3 regions of the Desulfotomaculum defluvii genome follow, and region 3 is predicted to be linked to each of the others. Evidence: riboswitches for the same ligand, from Rfam matches in the RefSeq annotation. Region 3 holds a riboswitch; each other region holds the start of a gene.

What was found. Region 3 has a riboswitch for S-adenosylmethionine ahead of ACYQ03_RS06200 (methionine ABC transporter ATP-binding protein). Riboswitches for the same ligand answer to the same signal wherever they lie in the genome.
Region 1: it holds a riboswitch for S-adenosylmethionine, as region 3 does, so the genes downstream of both, metK (methionine adenosyltransferase) here and ACYQ03_RS06200 (methionine ABC transporter ATP-binding protein) in region 3, are expected to answer to the same signal.
Region 2: it holds a riboswitch for S-adenosylmethionine, as region 3 does, so the genes downstream of both, ACYQ03_RS02350 (homocysteine biosynthesis protein) here and ACYQ03_RS06200 (methionine ABC transporter ATP-binding protein) in region 3, are expected to answer to the same signal.

What each region holds. Positions count from the first base shown of each region.
Region 1 covers NZ_BAAHYV010000006.1:231,956-240,042, reverse strand. Annotated here, with positions in the region: gene ACYQ03_RS03805 (hypothetical protein) at 1-1,533, opposite strand, end outside; gene ACYQ03_RS03800 (S-layer homology domain-containing protein) at 1,624-4,176, opposite strand; gene metK (methionine adenosyltransferase) at 4,492-5,685, opposite strand; SAM riboswitch class I at 5,783-5,879, opposite strand; gene ACYQ03_RS03790 (YlmC/YmxH family sporulation protein) at 5,947-6,207, opposite strand; gene murJ (murein biosynthesis integral membrane protein MurJ) at 6,263-7,834, opposite strand; gene ACYQ03_RS03780 (S8 family serine peptidase) at 8,005-8,087, opposite strand, start outside.
Region 2 covers NZ_BAAHYV010000004.1:122,279-130,365, forward strand. Annotated here, with positions in the region: gene spoVG (septation regulator SpoVG) at 1-177, shown strand, start outside; gene glmU (bifunctional UDP-N-acetylglucosamine diphosphorylase/glucosamine-1-phosphate N-acetyltransferase GlmU) at 355-1,725, shown strand; gene ACYQ03_RS02340 (ribose-phosphate diphosphokinase) at 1,747-2,697, shown strand; gene ACYQ03_RS02345 (hypothetical protein) at 2,919-3,044, opposite strand; SAM riboswitch class I at 3,298-3,406, shown strand; gene ACYQ03_RS02350 (homocysteine biosynthesis protein) at 3,507-4,706, shown strand; gene ACYQ03_RS02355 (NIL domain-containing protein) at 4,725-5,126, shown strand; gene ACYQ03_RS02360 (UPF0280 family protein) at 5,128-5,871, shown strand; gene ACYQ03_RS02365 (ferritin family protein) at 5,980-6,399, shown strand; gene ACYQ03_RS02370 (PRC-barrel domain-containing protein) at 6,522-7,550, opposite strand; gene ACYQ03_RS02375 (50S ribosomal protein L25/general stress protein Ctc) at 7,686-8,087, shown strand, end outside.
Region 3 covers NZ_BAAHYV010000006.1:715,250-723,336, forward strand. Annotated here, with positions in the region: gene ACYQ03_RS06170 (radical SAM protein) at 1-640, shown strand, start outside; gene ACYQ03_RS06175 (inorganic phosphate transporter) at 684-1,682, opposite strand; gene ACYQ03_RS06180 (DUF47 domain-containing protein) at 1,698-2,312, opposite strand; gene ACYQ03_RS06185 (RNA polymerase sporulation sigma factor SigK) at 2,687-3,385, shown strand; gene ACYQ03_RS06190 (MetQ/NlpA family ABC transporter substrate-binding protein) at 3,670-4,512, opposite strand; gene ACYQ03_RS06195 (methionine ABC transporter permease) at 4,525-5,199, opposite strand; gene ACYQ03_RS06200 (methionine ABC transporter ATP-binding protein) at 5,189-6,214, opposite strand; SAM riboswitch class I at 6,319-6,429, opposite strand; gene ACYQ03_RS06205 (hypothetical protein) at 6,849-7,031, shown strand; gene ACYQ03_RS06210 (metal ABC transporter permease) at 7,440-8,087, opposite strand, start outside.

The DNA.
Region 1 (8,087 bases), 480 kb from region 3:
ATTAATTGTTACCTGTGAAATTGGGTCAACATAGTGATCAATATTACTATAGAAATTACCGTAAACTGCCCCAGAAGCAGATTCTACCTTTAAATCCAAGGTTAAAGAAGAATCAAGTTCTTTTTGGTTACCGTACTCATCGAGTACTGTAATCTCCATAGGGAAAATCATTTCCGAAAGTAAATTGTGCTGAACATTACCCGGTGAATAAATCTGCCAATCTCTATTTCTATTAGCAATGTATAGGCGGGGATTATTTTCACCCCAATCATTTGTGGTATAAGATTGGTTATCAAAGACCTTTAGATCCAGAGACTGTGCTGAAGCAGGAGCTACGTATACGTATAAAGGAGTATAGTAGTTAGGAGAAATTTCTGTACTAATGGTAGTAGAATACCAACAATAGACGTTAGGATCATATGTTTTACCAGTATCACAATAGTACAGGTCTACTGAATCACTACCTGCCTTTATTACCACTTCTTCAATGGGGTCTTCTCCCATAGCATTATCAATAACCTCATAGAAGTTACCAGTGTTATTGAACACACTCAGTTTAACAACCAAATCGGTTTGCTGTTTAACTGGTTTACCATATTGATCAAAGGCTGTTAAAGTTATTTTTTCCGCCTTACCTGCTGTTGTTTTAAGACTTTGTATTGGTGTACCGTTGTCTGAAAACAAAACATCTACTGCATCTGCCGCTAGGGCTGTTATTGTTGTCTCAGCAGTGCCGTATCCCCAGTTATAGGGCGCTTCATTGTCATTGAATGCTGCATTAATTTTATGTGTTGCTATTTCTGTAGGCTTGTAAAATAATTCTATACTTGATTTACCTTGGGGAATGGACAGGCCCCAATAACCAATCTCATCGCCATCTACAGCACGTTCAAAAAACTCTCCTGATTTATCCGTAACCACATCAATTTTTATGTCACGGGGTGTTACAAATGGATTATCTTTACCGTCTATAAGAGTAACCGTTAATTTAGCGCGAAGGTTATATTCAATCTCATTTGGAAAAGGAGTAATAGTTAAATTTGGCGCATTAGTATATAAGTATAATTGTTCATTGTATGGGTCTATACTACCATCGGCATGATTAATACTAATACTATTTGCAAACAATTGACCCCCTACGTATTCAGGGTTTGTAAATCCTTTGATAGTAAAACTTATGGTTCCGGCATCAACATCCTGATTAATCGGAAGTATCAGTGTATTGTTATCAACGGACCCTTCTATGGAATATACTTGTTGATTTACAGTCATTTCCAAAGAACCTAGATCTATCTCGTTTAAATCAAAAAGTGAATCATTTATTTGTATCTGCAAGCTGTCACCAGTACTTAGACCGTTATCTGTTGCCATTTCCAAAATATAGTCAGACTGGACACAAACAGTTGGGTTGTCTGCATCCACTCCAGCACCGATAATACCAGCCTGGGCAGGTATTGCCAATGCCAATGTTAACAGCAGTGTCAAAACCAGCCAGAGGGCTGGTTTGCCACCTCGTTTGAGTACCCCACTCATCTCTCTTCCCCCTTTAAAATAAAACCGTTATCCCAAATTATTTAAACAATTAACTTATTAGCTTACCACCCCCAATACGGATTCGACTCATTATGAAAGATCGATCGTTAAATTAATCTCCCTTTCAGTCCCACTGTTAAAGGTACATGTTTCTAGTGCTTGCTCAAAGCTATAACCTGGTAGCTTAACCCAGAATTCAATTAATGTTCCTTCAGCAATACCCTGTACATCGAGTTTGGCTGTGTTGCCATAAAGGTTATCAGTTTCTGTAATAACACTTGAAACAACTTGTCCTCCGACCCTAGCTTCGACCACTGTCCCCGGTCCTGCGACACCAGGACCACCAATAACATTGATAGTTCCGTAATATACCGCAGGCAGTGCAGGAATCGAACCTTGGAAATTGAAGGTTACTTTGTTACTGATTAAATTGATTATCGGCTTAATCCAGACATCAAGTCCTGCGCTCTGTTTTACATCGGGCATGTAGAAAATTACCTCATTATCGGTCCAGGTTTTTACATTTCCATCATCCACACTATTTCCGGCAATAACCACCTTGCCTTGTTCAATTCCGAAGTTGCTACCCTTAATGGTTACCAGTGTATTGGCTTTACCAGAAGTGGGTGTTATAGAGGTAATGCTAGACTGTTTCCCAGCAACTATTACTTTGACCTCTGCCTTGAGATTGTTAGTGTTGACAATTTCAGTGGGTAAGTCTAAAGTTCCCGTAAACATATAGGTTCCAACCTTATTCCCATCATAGGCAGGTACTCCCTGGTTCCAGGATACACTCAGATTACGTGTAGTGTTGTTACTCAAAGTAACTTCTACTTGGCTAGGTAACCCGATGCTGGCAAATGGTGTCCCAAAGGCCACAACAATGTCGTTAGGTGTTTGCACGTTATTGATTGAATATGTGGTGGTACTACTGCCACCACCACCTCCTCCACCTCCGCCACCACCAGTACTAGGAGTCGTAGGTTCGCCTGGTGTGGTAGGTATAACTGTATCTTTAATACTTTCGGGTACTTCCCCCTGGTTCAGATCCTTATAAGCTTCCACCACTTTGTTTAATGTACTTTGTATTGGGTCTGGTGGCTGAACCGATTGTTCTGGTTGTTGCACAGGTTCCTGTACTTGCTGTGGTGTTGGAGCAGCTGGTGGTGGTGGTGGTGCGGTCTGTTCTTTGATGGCATCAATTGCCTGCGCCCTATCCACAACCCAGCGAGCCAAGTTAATCCATTGTTTAGTTTCTTCCTGAGTCATAGGTTTTGGAGCAGCGGGTGGTGCTGTAGCTCCTGTTACCTCCGTACTATGGCCGGGAGTCAGTTCTACCGATTTACCTGCTGCAGATACTTGTCCTTCCCCTTCTAATAAGTTAGTTCTAGAACGTCCATCCCTAGAAACAAAGTTTTCCCAGAAAGTACCCCGAATGGCACACACTGACCAAGGCATGTCCACTTGAACACGTACTTTTTTGTCCTGGGCCTGCTGATACCAGGGTAAGTTTTGGGTTTTTGATTCTGCCACTTGTGTCGTATTTTTTTGTGCTTTTGCTACTAAACCGGATACAATTTTCTTTAAATCATTATCATTGACACTAGCTATCTTTGGGTAATTAGCTAAACCAGTGGTAATGACTTGATTGCTTTGATCACCCTGAGACTTATATTGGGTAGCCAATGCCCCAAAGATATTTCCCTGCTTAAGGTTTAAAGCCAGCCAATCAACGGCAATACCCTGGGCACCTGTACGTGTAATGTAGGCACGGCCCCTGGCATCTTTAAAATCTAGTTCACTGTTTTCCATCATACGTAAACCAGTGCCGTCAGGAAATATAATTTCTGCCTCACTACTAGCTGCAGTTTTAATTACTTCCCCCGGACCTACTGTAATGGTTCCGGTTACCTGAGTTGCCTGTTCATCTGCTTTATTTACAGTAACGGTTCCTTTCAACACGGATAATTTACCTTTTAGCTCAGTCTTATACAGGTCGGGGTCTCGAGTTAACAAAACTCCTAATACCCTGGCTAAATCGCCCCGGGTCAGCGGTGAATCGGGCAAGAAATGTTTTTTATCAGCAGATAAACCCACCATGCCCGCAGCTAGTCCCACGGCAATAGGACGGGCAGCCCAGTGACTTGGCCCTAAATCCTCCAGTGCAGGAAGTGCTACATGGGGGTCTGGTTGTTTTGACAGACGCAAAAACAGTGTTACACCTTCCGCCCTTGTAAGAAAAGCATTAGGCCGAAAGGTATTATCTGGGTAGCCGCTAAGAAGTCCGGCTGCTGCAGCCGATTCAATACTAGCCGCAGCCCAGTGATTGGTGTTCACATCAGCAAATCTTGCTGTTGGTGTCAGTGCATTTACTTTTCCGACCCGTACTAATAAGGCCGCGGCTTCCGCTCGGGTTAAGCCAGCAGCAGGACGAAAAGTTCCGTCTGGAAAACCTTTAATTAGATCTTGATTAGCTAGGTAGTTAATAAACATTGCATTATTATACCCAGTAGGTACATCTGAAAATAAAGAAACTGACTGAGATTGATTCCCCGGTGTACTTGCATAGGCTGTTAAACTACAAATACAAAGTAAAAAAGCAAGCACTCCAGATAAAACGGATACCTTAGTAGTTTTTTTCACGAACATTCCCTCACTTATGCCTTTTTAAAAAACATGACTTACGCGATTTAACACCTCCCTCTAGTTCAATGGTACTAGTCCTATTCTCTAAGTGCAAAAAGTAAATTGAATATTTTTACATCAAGGCTTTTTTTTCCTTCTTTTTTGCAAGCTATTTTTCGACATTAATTATCATTAATGTCTTTATTTGCTTATATAACTGTTGAATAGCGTCTAAAGTAATCGAAATATATAAATTTATGTCGTCAAGTTTATGCACCAACTCTATTTTTTATAAAAAAACACTCCCATTTTTATTGAGAGTGTTTTTCTAAATTATTTTAAACCAGCCTCTGCCCGTAGGATTTCAGCCTTATCTGTACGCTCCCAGGGGAGATCTAGGTCTGGGCGGCCGAAGTGGCCGTAGGCGGCGGTTTGTTTGTAGATGGGGCGACGCAATTCCAAGGACTTGATGATGCCAGCGGGACGTAGGTCAAAGTTTTTGTTGATTAGGTTGATAATAACCTCATCACTAACAGTACCGGTACCAAAGGTCTGAACCCTTACAGAAACCGGATGGGCTACGCCGATGGCGTAGGCCAGTTGTACTTCGCATCTCTTAGCTAGGCCAGCAGCCACTACGTTTTTAGCCACGTATCGGGCAGCGTAGGCAGCAGAACGGTCTACCTTTGTAGGATCTTTGCCGGAGAAGGCACCACCACCGTGACGGGCCATACCACCATAGGTATCAACGATAATTTTGCGTCCAGTCAAACCGGCATCACCGTGGGGTCCACCAATAACAAAGCGGCCAGTGGGGTTAATCAAGAAACGGGTTTTTTCGTCAACTAATTCAGCCGGCAGTACGGGCAGGGCTACCTTTTCTATCATATCCTGACGAATGGTCTCTAGGTCAACTTCCGGATGGTGTTGAGTGGAAATTACTACTGTGTCAATATGGGCAGGTTTATCGCCCTCGTATTCCACAGTAACTTGGGTTTTACCATCGGGACGCAAATAATCTAGTAAGCCGGACTTACGAGCCTCAGCTAGACGGCGGGCCATTGTATGGGCCAGGGAGATGGGCAGGGGCATTAATTCCGGTGTTTCATCGGTGGCATAACCGAACATCATGCCTTGATCACCAGCACCAATGGCCTCAATTTCAGCCTCAGTCATTTCACCTGTTTTAGCTTCCAAGGCCTTGTCTACACCCATGGCAATATCAGGGGACTGCTCATCAATGGCAGTTAACACTGCACAGGTGTCCCCGTCAAAACCGTATTTAGCACGGGTATAGCCGATTTCCAAAACGGTCTCCCTAACTACCTTAGGGATATCTACATAGCATTGGCAGGAAATTTCCCCTCCCACCAGTACTAGACCAGTAGTAACAAAGGTCTCACAGGCTACACGAGCCATCGGGTCTTTAGCCAAAATAGAGTCTAATATGGCATCAGAAATTTGGTCGGCCACTTTATCTGGATGGCCTTCAGTTACAGATTCAGAAGTAAAAAGTTTTCTACTCAATTGATTACCTCCCTCTATTAACTTTTCCCGCTCCCATCAAAAATAAACAAACCTCTCCTAAATGGAGAGGTTATTTTTTCCCAGCCTTCCCTCAATGACCTCATCTGTCAGGAATAAACTCCTGCAGGACTTGGCACCTTACGTGAGGTTGCCGGGTTTCATCGGGCCAGTCCCTCCACCTCTCTTGATGAGCACAGAACAACAAGCAAAATTGCCAGATTAATTTTAGCAAAGGAGGAACTTTGTGTCAAACAAATTCTCTTATTCTTCGTAATAAGATCGATCCATAGGCTGTAAATCCACCAGCACTGTATCGATACCAAATTTTTTTACTAGATTCCAGGGAATGACCATATCTCGCCCAGACCGAATCAGGCCAAAATAACGCCGGGGTGCCTCAAGCACTATGGCCACTACGCTGCCTGTTTCGGGATCAATATGTAAATCCTTCACCGGACCTAGCTTTGCCCCATCGTTTAGATTAACGATATCTTTGGCCGACAGTTGAGTTGCTTTAATCATATCTTGCACCTCCTAAACCCATGCTATGCTCTGGGAGGTGCATTGGTGCGTTAGGCTAACCCTTGGAAGGGTGTAACTTGCGAAGAAATTTCCCTGCATACTCAGTTATCATTTTGGCTTCTTCCATGCGAAGTAGGAAAACAGCAAGGATAAAGGCTAATAAGGCTGTTGAGATACTTACTCCCACTTGGACTGCAAGTCCCAGTGTACCATAAGCAGCAAAGAAACCAGCTCCAGTGGCATTCACACCCCAGGCAACAGCCGCCATGCTGGTGGTGGCCAAGGCTGTTTGTAAAAGAAAGGTCATGGCACTTGCATTCCACATGCCAGGAATCCTTTTATTGAGAAACCAGGTCAACATAATGGTGTTGATTAAAGATGCAATGGAGTTAGCCAGAGCCAAACCACCGTGCTTTAAAGGGCCAATAAGCAGTAGACTAAAGACCAAGTTCACCACCACGGTTACAGCCATTAATTTAACTGGTGTTCTTGTATCCTGTTGGGCGTAAAAGGCCCTAGTCAAAATAATATTGGCTGCCTGCCCAACTAAGCCTATGGCATAGAAAAATAGGGCAATAGCTGTCATTTCTGTGGCCCGGGCACCAAATTGGCCATGTTCGAAAAGCAGTTTAATAATAGGCGTGGCTAATACCATCAGGCCCACACCGGCAGGTAAGGCAAAGAGGATTACCATTCTGATAGCCCGCAGCACCGTATCGGCCAGTTCTTCTCTCTTCCCTTGGGCCGCCAAGGTGGTAATGGTTGGATAAAATGCTGTACCAATGGCTAGGACAAAAAAAGTAATGGGCATGAGAATTATTCTATTGGCATAGTTTAAGGCTGAAATACTTCCCTCTGCTAAGCCCGAGGCTAAGACCCGGTCAATAATCAGGTATATCTGATTGAGGGAGGTCCCGATGGCTACCGGCATAACCAAGTAAAGAACCTTCTTGACACCGGGATGATGACGGTCCAGGGTAAAATGAAACTTAAAACCTACCTTTTTCAGCTTTGGCACCTGCATCAGAGCCGCCAGCACAAAACCTACAACAGTACCAGCTGCCAGCCCGTCGACACCATAAATACCACCCAGGGTTAGGGCTGAGATAATGATGGTCAAATTAGTAACACTTACGCTAAGGGCTGGAATACCAAAAACCTGATTGGCATTGAGTAACCCTTGGAAGACGGTGGATAGACCGTAAAATACGAGAATTGGTAACATTATCACCGTTAAACGGCTGGCTAAACTGGCAGTTTCAGTACTTAAACCCGGGGCAGTTAACTTAACCAACAGAGGCGCAGCAAAAATACCCGCGATGGTGACTAAGGTGAAAATGATAATAACCATGGTAATCACAGTATTAAAGAGACGCCAAGCCTCTTCCCTTTGACCTTTGGCTGCATACTCACTGAACACTGGCACTACCACAGTTGCCAGCGCACCAATAACAATGGCAAAAACAGCATTGGGGATATTGTAAGCCACTACGTAGGCATCAGTAACGTTGGTGGCACCAAACATGTAGGCAATTACCTGCTCCCGAACAAAGCCCAAAATACGTGAGAGCAGATTAATAATAGCCACCACCAAGGTGGCCCGGACAATCATCTTTCCAGTGGACAATTTTTTAACCTCCTGCATTCGTTAATACAACAAGGTTAGTATATTCTACCTACCCTCCCCATATCCTGCACCCTTCGACAAGGTGAAGAAAAAAAGAAAGGCTTCCATATGAAAATGAAGCCTTTCTTCGTATAGCTTTTAGCTTTAAACTAATGGCTCATGGCTATGGCTTACTTATTATTCGCCCCATAGTCTAGCAACCTCACCATCACAGTAGCTGCTTCGGCCCTGGTGGTAAGAGCCTTGGGGGCAA
Region 2 (8,087 bases), on a different contig from region 3:
GATGCATTTGTTATCCACGATGTAAAAGTGGTTGAAGGACAAAATGGTTTGTTTGTGGCTATGCCCAGCAGAAAAACTCCGGACGGTGAATTTAGGGATATTGCTCATCCGATAAATTCATCCGCAAGGGAAATAATTCAGAACGCCGTATTGCAAGCATATCAAGAGGCGATATAGGTAAATGATTATACAGGGGAGCTTTTGCTCCCTTTTTATTTTCGCAATCTTCTTTTTATTGTGTCATTGCCTCTAATAAAAGGAGATTGTATTTTTTTGTTGAAAGATAACGGTTGGTAGAAAAAAACATGCCGTAATAGGATATCCTATAGAAAGAAGAAAAAAGGGGGGCGCGGAATGGAACTTGCTGCGGTAATTTTGGCTGCCGGCAAAGGCACTAGAATGAAATCAAACTTGCCTAAGGTTTTACATCAACTATGTGGCAGGCCTATGCTGGGCCATGTGTTAAATTCCGTAGCTGAAGCCGGAGTAACCAAAAAGGTAGTTGTGGTAGGGTTTGGCTCTGATCAGGTTACTGACTTTGTTGGCGATAAGGCTAAGGTGGTCATACAAAGGGAGCAATTGGGGACGGCCCATGCTTTAATCCAAGCTGAGGAAGAATTGCATGATTACCCTGGTAACTTACTAGTGGTTTGTGGGGATACCCCGCTATTAAGGGGGGAAACCTTAGCCAAACTGACCGAGATGCACAGTCAATCCGGGGCAGCAGCGACCTTATTAACAGCTCAACTGGAAAATCCCACCGGTTACGGTCGGGTTCTACGCACCGAAGTAGGGGATGTATCTCATATTGTAGAACAGAAGGATGCATCGCCAGAGGAATTAAAAGTAAAAGAAATTAATACCGGCGTGTACTGTTTTAAGGTACCTGGGTTATTTGCGGCTTTGAAGGAAATATCTCCAGCTAACGCCCAAGGCGAATATTACCTTACGGATATAGTACAGATTCTTATAAAAAAGGGACTTACCGTTAAAGCAGTAACATTAGAAGATGCCCAAGAGGTTCAGGGCATTAATGATCGTATTCAATTAGCTCAAGCTGAAACTGTTCTGCGCCGCAGGATTCTTGAAGATCTAATGGCTCAAGGAGTAACCATTATGGATCCAAATAATACTTATGTGGACCGTAGTGTTAAGATTGGAGTAGACACAGTTATCCTTCCCTTTACGTTCCTAATAGGGGATACTAAAATTGGTAGCGATTGTGTGATTGGGCCAGGTTGCAAAATAACTGATTGTCTTATTGGGAATAACAATGAAATTCAATATTCTGTACTCTTAAACAGCCAAATTGGGAACCATACGATTATTGGGCCCTATGCCTATCTAAGGCCGGGTACCATATTAGCTGACAAAGTAAAAGTGGGGGACTTTGTAGAAATCAAAAAGTCGCAGGTTGGAAGCGGCAGTAAAATACCCCACCTAAGTTACGTGGGTGATGCAACCATAGGGGAAAATGTAAATGTGGGTGCCGGGACGATTACCTGTAACTACGACGGCAAGAGCAAGTATCAAACCATTTTAGAAGATGGAGCATTCATTGGTAGTAATACAAATTTAGTGGCACCGGTTAAAGTGGGCCGGAATGCTGTCATTGCCGCGGGTTCTACTATTACCAAAAATGTACCAGACGAAGCCCTGGGAGTGGCCAGGGGACGCCAAACCAATCTGGCTGATTGGGCAAAGAAACAAAGGAAAAAAAGCTAAATTAAATCTCGGAGGTAAATGATGTCTTCCAATAGTAAAAGATTAAAGATTTTTGCAGGAAATGCTAATCCTCAATTAGCCCAGGAGATTTGCCAGTATCTTGGCGTTACCATGGGATCTTCCGAAGTAACACACTTTAGTGATGGGGAAATTAGGGTTAAAGTAGATGAGAGTGTAAGGGGATCTGATGCCTTTATTATTCAACCTACATGTACACCAGTAAACGAGAATTTAATGGAATTACTAATCATGGCTGATGCACTCCGCCGAGCCTCTGCCCGACGCATCACAGCTGTAATTCCTTATTATGGTTACGCCCGTCAGGATCGTAAAACCCGTGCCAGAGACCCCATCACAGCTAAACTTGTTGCTAATATTGTATCAGCCAGTGGTTGTCGCCGGGTGATAACCATGGATTTACATGCGGGTCAGATTCAGGGTTTCTTTGATATTCCTGTGGATCATCTGCCTGCTGTACCTATCTTGGCGGAATACTTTCAACAAACACAGGACCCTGAAAATGTAGTTGTGGTTTCACCTGATATTGGTGGGGTTACCCGTGCTAGAGATTTGGCTGAGCGAATTGGATCACCCTTGGCTATTATTGACAAACGTCGCCCGGAACCCAATGTAGCCGAAGTTACCAATGTTATTGGCAATATTAAAGGGAAAACTGTTATTATGATTGACGATATTATCGATACTGCTGGAACCATCACAAAGGGAGCGGCTGCGCTAATGGATCGTGGTGCCAAAGAAATCTATGTTTGCTGTACCCATGCAGTACTTTCTGGTCCGGCCATACAGCGGTTAGAAGAGTCTGTTATTAAAGAAGTGATTATCACAAATACCATACCATTACCTCCGGAAAAAATGATTAATAAAATTAAAGTGTTATCTGTGGCTCCATTACTTGGTGAGGCAATTATACGCATCCACGAAGACCTTTCGGTTAGCAAGCTATTCTCTTAATAAGAGATAGATTTGCCATCAGCTTTTAGCTGTAAGTTATCGCTAATGGTTGGTAGGTGGCCTTGGGCCATGAGCCATGGGCCTTGGGCTTTTTTGCCTGTTCTGTTTAGGGGTCTCTTGCTCATGGCACACTGCATTTTCATATTTTGTGTAGGTCAAAGGGGTTTTATAAAAGAAATGCGACGTGGAGGACTGTTCCCCCTGTCGCATTTTTTATATATCTACCAGTGCCCATGCCAATTCTCATAAAAGTCAATGCCGGTTTCATCTTCTTGTTCCTCTGGTGACCCCCAACCAACGATACCAGTTTTAAGCATGTCCGGGCGGGACTCTTCCAGGTTATACATAGCACTCACCTCCTTCTGGTTGAATAATATATTTTGATGATTATCGTATGGTTATGCAGACTAACTAAGTTGTCTGGTCAAAGCAAAAGACCCATAAGTGTAACCAGCACAAAAAGCCTATGGCCTTTTCCAAAGGTGATTTAGCTGACGGCTGATGACTATTCCTTTTTACCAAAAAAAAATAGTTGACAATATAACTTGGCCTTGCTAAACTAAACAGTATCTTAAATTAAACAAACCAATTAAATATGCGCTCTTATCCCGAGAGGTGGAGGGACTGGCCCTATGAAACCCAGCAACCGTCCGGTAGAACCCGGACAGGTGCTAATTCCTGCAGAAGATTTTCTTCTGACAGATAAGAGGTGAGCTATGACCGTGATATGGGAATAAGCCTCTTCTGTTAAGAAGGGGCTTGTTTATTTTATTATGGACTGGAAGAGCGCGCAGAAGGAGGATTTTTAAATGGCTGTTGAGAGAACCTATGCAGAAATTAATGCCCGTATCAAAGCGGGAAAGGCAGTGGTATTGACTGCTGAAGAAGTGATTGGAAAAGTGAGAGAGCAGGGACTGTCTAAAACGGCTGCAGAAGTTGATGTGGTAACTACTGGTACCTTTGGCCCCATGTGTTCTTCTGGTGCGTTTTTGAATTTTGGACATTCTTCTCCTCGGATTAGAATGACTAAAGTATCTCTAAATAATGTTCCTGCCTATACTGGCATAGCTGCAGTGGATGCATTTATCGGCGCCACGGAAATTCCCGAAGAGGATCCGGCAAATGGAGATTTTCCAGGGGATTTTCGCTACGGTGGGGGTCATGTTATAGAGGATTTGGTAGCAGGAAAGCAAATAAAGCTGAAAGCTTTATCCTACGGTACTGATTGTTACCCCAGAAAAGAAATAGAAACAACCCTTACCTTGAATGAGATAAATGAGGCTATTTTATTTAACCCTCGCAATGGTTATCAAAACTATAACTGTGCCGTTAACCTAAGTGATAAAACTATCTATACCTATATGGGAACACTTAAACCCCGCTTAGGAAATGCCAACTATTCTACCTCTGGACAATTAAGTCCCCTGATGAAGGATCCTAATTTTGCTACCATAGGCGTAGGCACCAGAATCTTTCTGGGTGGGGGTGTAGGCTATGTGGTTTGGAATGGCACCCAGCATTTCCCCGGCTGGCTAAAGGACCAAGAGGGAAACGTGGTGGGCTCAGCAGGTGGGACACTTTCTGTTCTAGGTGACCTAAAGCAGATGAAAGCCCAGTGGCTAAGGGGAACCAGTTTCCGAGGTTATGGTGCTACTCTAACCGTAGGGTTAGGAATACCTATTCCTATACTTAACGAAGAAATACTACGTTATGCTGCATTATCAGATGAGGAACTGCATGCTCCGGTAGTTGATTACAGTGATGCTTACCCGAATCGGGTTGGTGGGAATTTAGGTTTAGTCAGCTATGCCCAATTAAAATCAGGGAAAATTACTATAAATGGTAAAGAAATCCCTACGGCACCCCTATCTAGTTACCCAAAAGCTAGGGAAATCGCTAATCAGTTAAAGAACTGGATTGAAAAAGGAGACTTTTTATTGGGTGAACCAGTACAGCTTCTACCTGGCCCTGCAGCAGGTTTAACGGGTAAGACATTAGATATTAAGTAATGGAAGGAGTGTCGGTAAATGGCACCTCATAAAATTGTTTTGCGTTTCACTTCATCAACATCTGATCAACCTATTATCTATCACTTAGTAAAGGACTATGATTTGGTGGTAAATATTGTCAAGGCACAAATTAATCCTCACCTAGAAGGGACTTTAGTTTTAGACCTTTGGGGGGAGAAATATGAGGAAGGTATAGAGTATCTAAGGAATCAGGGTATCTCTGTACATCCCCTTACTCAGGAAGTAGTCCGCAATAACGATCGTTGCACCAGTTGTGGGGCTTGCACAGGGCATTGCCCCGCGGGAGCTCTATATATAGAACGTCCTTCCATGGAAGTGCAGTTTGATGGAGACAAGTGTGTATTGTGCTTACAATGCTTAAAGGTTTGCCCGGTTCGAGCGATGGAGGTACGAATATAGAATGGATTATATCGAGCGCACCTATCGTGATTTGCATCGTCAAGGAGATTTGATACATTTCCAGGTGGGAGTTAAAGAAACAGATCTAGATATTGGTGTGCGGCGGGATCGTTTTACTCCCGAACTGGTAAGCTGGGTGGAGAAATTAATTAAAGAGCAACGGTCACTGTTGGAAGAATATATTAATAGGGACACTGTTTTTCCAACCACCCTAAATCCCCACAAAGTTTTGCCAGGTGCCCCGGATATCGCCATAGAAATGGCTGAAGCTGGTCAATTGGCTGGTGTGGGGCCCATGGCTGCGGTGGCGGGTGCTTTTTCTCAAGTAGTGGGAAAAGCTTTGAGTCGGCGTTCCCGTGATGTGATAGTGGAAAATGGAGGAGATATTTTTATTAAAACTTCCTGTGCACGAAAGGTAGGAATCTTTGCCGGAACCTCCCCCTTTAGTAATAAAATTGCACTGGAAATTCAACCGTGGCAGAGCCCATTGGGTATTTGCACGTCATCCGGTACGGTAGGTCATTCCCTAAGTTTTGGTAAGTCTGATGCAGTGATCATTCTTTCTTCCTCACCCATTTTGGCTGATGCAGTGGCCACTGCCGCTGGCAATTTTGTGCAGGTAGAAGAAGATGTACAAAGGGCGGTGGACTATGCTGCTTCCATAAAGGGGATAACTGGTGCTGTGGCCATTAAAGGAGAGAAGATGGCTGTTTGGGGCCAAATTAAGTTGGTTCCCATGGGTTAGGAGCATCTTTATTTTAATGCAAGAAAAATGCAAGACTTTTGTCATGGTAAATTCCCCCAGCGTAACTTACAATGGGTTAAGATAATAACGCAAAAGGGGGAAATGATTTTGCATTTAACTATTAATGATATTTTAGATGTAGCCATTAAATCTGAGGAAAGCAGCTATAAATTTTACAGTGAAATGGCAGGCAAGGCGAAGCTTGTAGAAACTGAGAAGATTTTAAAAAGATTAGCCCAGGATGAAAAGGACCATTTGGATTACCTTCTCTGGCTAAAATCTGGTGAACCGATCAATGAAGAAGTATATTTTGATGGCTTCGAAGAGGCCGGGGAGCTAAACCCCGACATGACACCCGAGGAAGTACTGACCATTGCCACGCAACGTGAAGATGCAGCAGCTAAAATGTATAATCAAATGGCAGATATTTTTAAGGCCCAACAGGATAAAAAATTTATCTTTGAACGTATGGCTAGGGAAGAGGAACACCACCGTGCAGCTGTGGCAAAACTAATGGAAGAGTTGTAAAAAGGTCAGTGTCGCAAAACTACTTTTCAGTAGCTAGCGACACTGCTTTTTTGCTGTTAGCTATTTGCTTTTAGCCTTAGGTTTTTAATGATACCTAATGCTTAAAAGTAAGTGACCCCATACTAATCGGTTTTTTCTTCCTTTTCTTTGCTTAACTTTTCAGAAACCAAAGGTGATTCTTCTATTACCAAAGGTTCCTCGGTAGCTTCCTTTTCGTCCTCGGGTTCCTTCTCTTCACGGGGTAAAGCACCTGGAGGTAATTCATGGACTTCAACAAAATCTTCAACTTGTTCTGCCCTACTTAAGTCATCGGTTTGACGGGGAAGTGAGCCTGGTGGCAAATCTGCAATAATAACTTCATCCTGAATAGACTCTCTGGTTTGTAATTTTTCTTCCTCTTTCCTTAGAGCTCCTAAAGGTAAATCTTGAACCGTAACCTCGTCTTCAATATAGTCATCATTACCTTTTTTCTTAACCCTATCTCTTAGGCTTTCTCCTAGATCTTTGGTTTTACTTTCTATTTCTTCCACTGTTTTACTGCTGATTTCTTTGGTTATATTGCCGATTTCCTTTGTTTTTTGCAAAGTGCTTTCCCAGATATGATTTGTACTATCCTTTAGCTGTTTAACTGTTTCTTGCAGACCGCCATCAACTTTGATCAGATTATCTAGGGCATCCACCGATGTTACAACTAGTTCTTTACCAATGGTTTTAATAAACGATACTTCCAAAAAGGACTTGCCTTTAATCAAGCTATTTAAGAAGCTGCCGCTAATTTCTAAACCAACAATTTGACCGGTGATTTCATCAATAAAGAATTCATCTACTTCACCAAGGTCGGAACCATTTTCTACAATAACCTTGCATCCAATAATGTTAACTTTTTCTTTGAAAAGCTTTAAAATGTCTGGTAAACTAGTACCTTTTTCAACAACCGCTCCCTGATCAATGGTAATGGCGTCGGCTCCAACGCTACGAACTTTACTATACGGGGCAAACTTTTGATCTTTAAACCAACCTTTTTGCTCTATGATTAGGGCGGCTATTCTTTGCTCAACCGGATCTACCACTAACCCTTTGACTGTGCCCATTTCTTGGCCTTCGGCAAGACTGATGATAGGCATACCAATAAATTTTTTGCTCTTGCGCATGTATAAGGCCCCCCCTTTAAATCAAAACTTATTATATTCATCTTTATGCCCAGATGTTGTTTGATATGACCAATAATAGGGAATAATAGATGGCATGATAAGATTTTCTTTATATTCAATGGAGGGGTTAATTTTATGACTGGTTCAGTATTAGATGCCAACATGAGGGAAACAAATACAAAATCTATAGTTAAGCAAATTAGAAACAATGGTGGTGTGCCCGGAGTAGTTTATGGAAAACAAATTGGCTCCATGAATATTTCCGTTGATGCTAAGGATTTAAAGAAGATTCTAAATTCCGTAACTGGGCGCAACACACTTATTAATATGAACGTAAATGGCGGTAAACAGACTGTTATGGTAAAGAGTTTACAGATGGATCCTGTAGACCGAAATATCAGGCATGTGGATTTTCAGCAGGTATCTCAAGATACAAAGGTTAAGACAGTGGTTCCCATCCAACTAGTAGGTACACCTAAAGGTGTGGCCCTTGGTGGAGTTATTCAGCATGACCTGCGCAGTGCAGAAATTGAATGC
Region 3 (8,087 bases):
GCAAAAGATCGCCTCTTTAATTCCCTTAGTTTGTCAGTACCAACCCTGGCTTGGTGCCAGAATGACCGTCAGCCCAGAAGCTATTGATACGATGCAAGAAGATTTTAAGGCCATTGTGGAACTTGGCTTTAAGCAGCTCATAATTGCTCCGGCCCAGGGTGCTAGCCAATGGAGTAGGGATCAGATAGAAAAGTATGGTTTAAATATGGTAAAAATATTAGAGGATTACCATCATTACAAAGGTAAAGGTGTACCACTATATATCGAGGAATTTGAAAAGGATGAGCATGAACCTGTGGGGTGGGGCTGTCGTGCCGGTAGTACTTCACTGGCCGTGGCCCCCAATGGGGATCTCAGCCCCTGTTCGAAACTGTTGGGACTAACGGATGAAACAGGAAAATATGTTGTAGGGAATGTTAGGACCCATGTTAATATGAAAAAATTACAGCCTTTCCAAAACGCTATAAGTAGGATGCCCCGTCACTGCAAAGGCTGCACCAGAACCTGTGCTGGTGGTTGCTATGCGGTAAATTTTGAGCAAACCGGGGATCATTTTACACCTTCTCAAGAGAACTGTATGTTTTGGGTAGTGGGTCAGGAATTAAAAAGAATGTCTAGCAAGATAAAATACTTTCGATAAACATAAAAACCGTCTAGGGTTAAATCCCTAGGCGGTTTTTCTATTACAGAAACAATGCTCGTACAATTACAAAAGATATTGCGGCCAGTACCATTGTAACGGGTAAGGTGATGATCCAAGCTGATACCATTGTTACTGCAGTACCCCATTTTACAGAGGAAAACCTTTTAGCTGAACCAACACCCATAATGGACGAACTAATAACGTGAGTGGTGGAGACAGGAAGTTTAATCAGGGTAGCACCAGTAATAACTAAAGCAGAGGTTAGGTCAGCAGCAAAACCACTGGCTGGCTCTAATTTAATAATCTTTGAACCAACGGTTTTAATGATACGCCAACCGCCCACGGAAGTTCCCAGTGCCATTGCCATTGCGGCAGATATTTTTACCCAGAGAGCTACATCTAGGCTCTCCTGGAAGCCTCCTGCCACCAAGGCAAAGGTGATTATACCCATTGTTTTCTGAGCGTCGTTGGTACCGTGACTGAAAGCTTGAAAAGCTGCTGTAAAAATCTGTAGAAACCGAAACTTGGAATTCATTTTATGGGGTGAAACATTAGCGAATATAATGCGGATAATCGTCATAATGATATAGCCAACGGTAAAAGCAAGTAAGGGAGATAAAATAAGAGCTTCAATGATGGTTAAGAAACCCGATAGATTAACTGCACTAAATCCAGCTGATGCAATAACCGCACCTGCTAATGAACCAATCAAAGCGTGAGAGGAACTGCTGGGAATACCATAATACCAGGTTAGCAAGTTCCAAATAATCGCTGCTATTAAGGCAGCGGCTACCACATAAACCCCATTTTCAAGATTAGCGGGGTTGGCTACACTGCCACCTACAGTTTTTGCAACACCGGTAAAAGTAAGGGCTCCTAGTAAATTCATACAAGCAGCTAAAACTATAGCAACTCTAGGTTTTATTGCTTTGGTGGAAATAGATGTAGCGATGGCGTTTGCAGTGTCGTGGAACCCATTAATAAAGTCAAAGCTTAAAGCTAAAATTACAACCGCAATAATGACAATCTGTTGGTCCATATTCCGCCTTCCTTATTAGGAATTTCGCATGAGAATGCTCTCAAGAATGTTTGCCACGTCTTCACAGGCATCGGTAACTTCTTCTAGCATCTCGTAAATCTGCTTGTACTTAACAAATTCAATGGCATCGGTGCAGGAGGAAACCAGTTCTCGTAAGCTGTTGTTAAAAAGATCGTCTGCCTCATTCTCCAGTTCATTAATTCGTACAGCGTGGGCGCGAATGTCCAAAAACTTTTTGGTAACTAGTTTATCAATAGCTAGTTCAACTTCCTTGCATTGTTCCAAGATAATTTCCGTGTTTCGCTTAATAAAGATGTTAATATCTTTAATGTCATAGATATCCATACGAATATACGTTGCTTCTATGCCATCCAAGATATCATCCATTTTAACTGCCAGATTCATGATGTCTTCACGTTCCAGAGGAGTTATAAAGGTTTTATTCAGTTCCTTATATATGGAATGGGTGTAGCGATCACCTTTTTTTTCCATATCTTGAATATCTGTTAACCCTTTTTTTTCACTTCCTGGTTTGTGTAATTCTGTGCAAAATTCCTCAGCAGCTAAGGTGATATTTTTTGCAATGGCTTGAAAGGTCTCAAAGAAAATATCTTTTTTCTTAAAAAACATACAGTCCCCCCCAAGGAGATAATTTTTAATCCTTGTCCATGAAAGAGTATACCATATACAATATAATAATGTTAAAAATTTGAAAGACTTAAAGAAAAATTAACAATCAAGTGAAAAACAGTGCATATTCCTATTAGAACTTTGCTAAATATGCCCTATGTAAAAGAGTTGAGCATTAATGGTAACAACATATGACTATATTCTCTTCATAAAAACCTCCTCTATTCGACATAATTTATATTCTGTTCCATGAATTCATTAAAAAATCCTTCGCCAGAACTTTCTAACTACTTTTTTTATTTATACAAGCACTTTTTGAGAGTTTCCCTCGTAGCATAAAGTAGATAACTATTTTTGTTACGGAGGGATGCTGATTGACCGCAGGTATCATTACCTTAATAGCCCTTTCGGTTTTGAATGGTATTGCGTTTTTGGTTTCCTATATTTCATCTGGCAGTTTGCCCGATCCTTTATCCCCTGAGGAAGAGAGGGAATGGTTATTGAGGTTAGCTAAAGGAGATAAATTAGCTAAAACTGTGCTTATTGAAAGGAATCTAAGGTTAGTTGCTAAAATAGCCAATAAAATGAAAGACAACGGAGTTGATAAACAGGATCTTTTCCAGATTGGGGTAATAGGTTTAATTAAAGGTGTAGATACCTTTGACGTAAATAAGTCTAGAAAATTTTCAACCTATGCAGGGGTTTGTATTCAAAATGAAATGCTGATGGTATTACGTAAGCAGAAGACAATCAGAAATACTATCTCTATTTCAGAACCCCTGGATTACGATAAAGATGGTGGCCTTTTAGAATTGCAGGATACCCTAATGAACGACGAGATCCCAGTGGATGAGAGGGTGGAAACAAATCTAGAAGTGGAGAGGCTGGAAAAGGCACTAAAAAAGCTATCCCCCAGAGAACAGGCCGTGATCAAATTGAGATATGGCTTAGAGGGTGGCAAGGAATATACCCAACGGGAGGTGGGACAGCAGTTGGCCATTTCTCGATCCTTTATTTCTCGCATCGAAAGCAGCTCCATAAACAAGCTGTATAAAGAAATGTCCCATCCGTAGGTTATAGCCATTAGCCATTAGCTGTTAGTTGTTAGCTGTTAGTTATTAGAGTTAAGTTCCCTCTTTGAGGGGATGTCACGTTAGTGACGGGAGAGTAAGCATACTTCGATGGTGAGCTCCTTCCGGCAGCTACGCTGCCACCTTCCTCAGGGAGGAAGGTTAAAAGCCACGGCCCAAGGCACGTATCCCATAAAACAGACGAAAGGCTAAAGGATAACAACTGGACCCCAAAGGAATACCCATAAAAAAGAGGGCCCCCTCTCGGGAGCCCTCTTTTTTATGGGTTAAAATGTAGCTACAACGGCACCTTTGTAATTATCTTCGATGAATTTCTTAACTTCAGCACTCTTAAGTGCTTCGGTCAGTTTTTTGATCTCTTCACGGTTTTCGTCACCCTTACGGATGGCTAAAATATTACCGAAGGTATCGGCAGCTTCAGATTGAGCATCTTCAGCCACCAGGGCGTCGGTGGGAACAAAGTTGGCTTGTACAGCAAAGTTACCGTTGATCACAGCACCAGCCAGGTCATCGACGGAGCGGGGCAGTTGAGCAGCTTCCAATTCAACAACTTCTACTTTCTTCTCTACGATATCCCGCACTGTGGCAGTGATACCAACTCCTTCTTTAAGCTTCAGCAGACCAGCTTTCTCTAAAACTGCTAGGGCTCTACCACCGTTGGTGGGGTCGTTGGGAATACCAATTTTGTCGCCTTCTTTAAACTCACTGACAGCTTTTAGTTTCTTGGAGAAAAGACCCATTGGCTCAAAGTGAATTTTGGCAGTATAGCTCAGCTCCAGACCCTTTTGCTTATTGAATTCTTCTAAATAGGGTAGGTGCTGGAAGTAGTTGGCATCCAACTGCTTGTCATTGAGGGCTAGGTTGGGTTGTACATAATCGTTAAACTCTACGATTTCTAGTTGAATACCGTCTTTTTCTAAGATGGGTTTAACAATTTTTAAAATTTCTGCATGGGGTACTGGGGTAGCACCAACCTTTAAAACCTTAGCTTCATTGCTGGCGTTACTACCGGCAGTATCCTGTTGTTCCTTTTTTTCGCCACCGCAGCCAACTAACACTAGGCTTAAGGACAGCAAGCAGGTAACCAGTAAAGCTAATTTCTTTTTCATGGAAACTCCTCCTTAGTTTTTGTTAAATTTTTCGGCAAGTATATTGCCAAGGGTTTGCATTATTTGCACCATAACGATTAGAATGACCACGGTGGTTACCATTATCACTGAATCAAAACGCATATAGCCGTAACGTACCGCCAGGTCCCCTAGGCCACCTCCTCCCACGACACCAGCCATTGCGGAGTAACCTACCACGGCGATGGCTGTAATGGTCGTACCTAAAATAATACCGGGTAGGGCCTCGGGCAATAGTACCTTACGAATAATCTGCCAGGTATTGGCACCCATTGCCAGAGAAGCCTCTATCACACCCCAGTTTACTTCCTTTAAAGAAGTTTCCACCATTCTGGCCACAAAGGGAGCTGAGGCAACGGTGAGGGGGACAATGGCCGCAGTGGTTCCAATAGTAGTGCCTACAACAAAACGAGTAAAGGGGACCAGTGCCAGTAGTAAGATAATGAAGGGATAGGAACGAAAGATGTTCACAATTGATCCCAAAACCCGGTTCAGCAACAAATTCTCTTTAATATGGCCCTTATCAGTAATGACTAAAATTATTCCTAAGGGAATACCTAATACCGAAGCCAGTATAACAGATACCATTGTCATATAAAGAGTTTCCCAAGTGGCCTTGATTAACTCTGGGGATAGGTTGGCTAGGTGGGAGAGAATTTCATTGGACATTCTTTAACACCTCGATTCTTAAGCCTTGTCTTCGTAAATATTCCACTGCCTTTTCGCAGTTGACTTTGGGCCCTAGACATTCAATAATTAACATGCCAAAGGGAGTATCTTGGATCTGGTCAATGTTGCCATAAAGAATGTTTACATCCACATCATATTGCTTAGCTAAAGTTGAAATCACAGGTTCATCCGTAGAGTCTCCAATAAAAGAAATCCTGATAATTTGACCCTCATCCTTTTGAAGCAGACGCTGCTTAATTTTTTCCGGGACATCTGTATTAATGATTGTTTGGACAAAGCGACGCGTAGTGGGGTGTTGGGGTTGGGTGAAAACATCAATGACTAAACCTTCTTCAATAATTTTCCCCTTTTCAATTACTGCTACAGAATCGCATATTTCAGAGATTACTTTCATTTCGTGTGTAATCATCAAAATGGTTAGATCCAATTGGCGGTTTATATCTTTTAACAACTCTAATATAGAGCTGGTGGTGGCAGGGTCTAGGGCAGAGGTAGCTTCATCGCACAGTAGTACAATGGGGTCATTGGCCAAGGCCCGGGCGATGCCTACCCTTTGTTTTTGACCACCGGATAACTGGCTAGGGTAAGCGTTAGCTTTATCGGCTAGTCCCACTAGATCTAACAACTTCGTAACCTTAGCCTGGATTTCCTGATTGTTTACACCACTAATCTCCAGAGGGAAAGCGATGTTTTCAAATACAGTACGTGAGGATAATAGATTAAAATGCTGAAAAATCATGCCGATTTTTTGGCGGCTGGATCTTAGCTGTGTTTCACTTAATTCGGTCATTTCCTGACTATTTACTTTAATACTACCTGATGTGGGTTTTTCCAGCATATTTACGCAACGGATCAATGTGCTCTTACCTGCTCCACTAAAACCTATGATACCGTATATTTCGCCTTTACGAACTCTTAAACTTACACTGTCTAGGGCTTTAACATCTCCAGCATTGGAATGATAAACCTTGGTTAGGTCTTTAATTTCTATCAAGTATATCAACCTTCCTTAGATTGCTTGATCTAGTATAGCTCCGTCTAAATTAATGAGGCCTCTTCTGGTCAGACCAGAAGAGGCCATAATATGCTTATGCCCCCTCCTTATCTTTCAGAAGATTGTTCTTCTGCAGGAATTAGCACCTTTCTTAGATAAAATAAGAAGGTTGCCGGGCGTCTCAGGGCCAGTCCCTCAGCCTCTCTGGATAAGAAGAATTGCTATTAAATTGACTAATGTAGATTTTATGCCATATATTTGATTTTGTCAATCAATATTTTATTTTGCTTAAAAGTGTAAATCTGAAAAGTTTTAGCAAGAATGAATACGATCAAAAGGAGAACAATAAAGATGAGTTCAATATAAAAAGGAGGGGTTGCTGTGAGCCGCAGATTAAAGTCCAGGGATAATGGAAAACATAAGCAAGTTCCCAGGTATTCTAAGGATCGCAAGACTGTAAAACCTCCTCCGGACAATAGTGTTGGGGTTACCTATATCTAAAAAAAAATGGCCGGTATAACCGGTCATTTTTTTTTAGATATCAAGTGAAAGGAAGAACTTGTTCGGATCTGTAACTTTTCTTATTAGCTTTGAATATTTTGTCATACACCTAAAATACGAGGAAGTGAGAAAGATGCTCTCCCCCGATATGGATCCAAAGGAGTTAAACAGGTTATTACCTCTATTTACGAAGGAAGATCTGGAAGAACTTTTAAAAGAAATTGAAAACTTAATCCGTTACGAACAGGATATCAGGAGGTTAATGCGTTTGTTCGATAATCAAAAAATTGTAGAAGGTGCCATTGACCGTTATTAACAACTATCCACATTTACCCCAAAAACACCTGTGATAATTGTGGATAACTACGATAAAAGTGGATAACTCTGTGGATAACGTGTTTATTAATACTTAATAACTGTTCAAAAGAGCACCAATAAAGTATTTTATCAAGGAATAAACTATTAAGATAAGGAAAAAATAAAACTCACATAATCTACGCAATGAATTTCTCTGCCTAGGCAGAGACTTTTTTTTATAAAAGAATACTCATAATGTTTTAGATTATTTAATACTGGTTAGGATTATAACGATCCTTGAAGTCTGCAGGGATTAACTTTCAGAGACCTTAACCAGATTGGTTAAGGTTTCTATTTTTTACAAGACTATTAAGGCTTAGGAAGCCTGTTCTGATAAAAAAACAAGGGTTAACCTTACCCTTGTTTTTTACTGTGAAACAACTCCTTTGTGGATGGCCAATTTACGACTAAGCTGCTGATATGTTAGTGTTCCAACCAATAGGATGACTGAAGTCATGACAATGGCACCTCCGGGTGCCAGATTCAAGTAAAAGGAGGCTAAGATACCGATGAGAATGGCGGTTTCTCCGAATAAAATTGACAACATCATGGCACCCCGGAAACTGTTGGCCAGACGCATAGCTGTAGCAACGGGCAATACCATTAAGGAGGACACTAAGAGGATGCCCACCACTCGGATAGATAGGGCAATGGTGACAGCGGTCATGATGGTAAAACAAATACTGATGCTATCCACCGGGATACCACTAACCCTAGCATGCTCCTCATCAAAGGAAATAGCAAATAACTCCTTTTTTAACATATTTATTAAAAGTAGAATGGTGATGCCCAGCAAAGAAATAATTTTTAAGTCATTGGCACTGATAGCTACAATACTGCCAAAAAGGTAACTCATAAAATTGGCGCTATAACCCTTGCCTAAATCTAAAATGATAGCACCGATAGCTACTCCAGCCGAAAGAAGAATGGCAATGGAAATTTCTGAATAGCCACGATAAACCTTACGCAGTCTCTCAAGTAATAGCCCACCCCCAGCGGCGAAGAGGGCAGCACT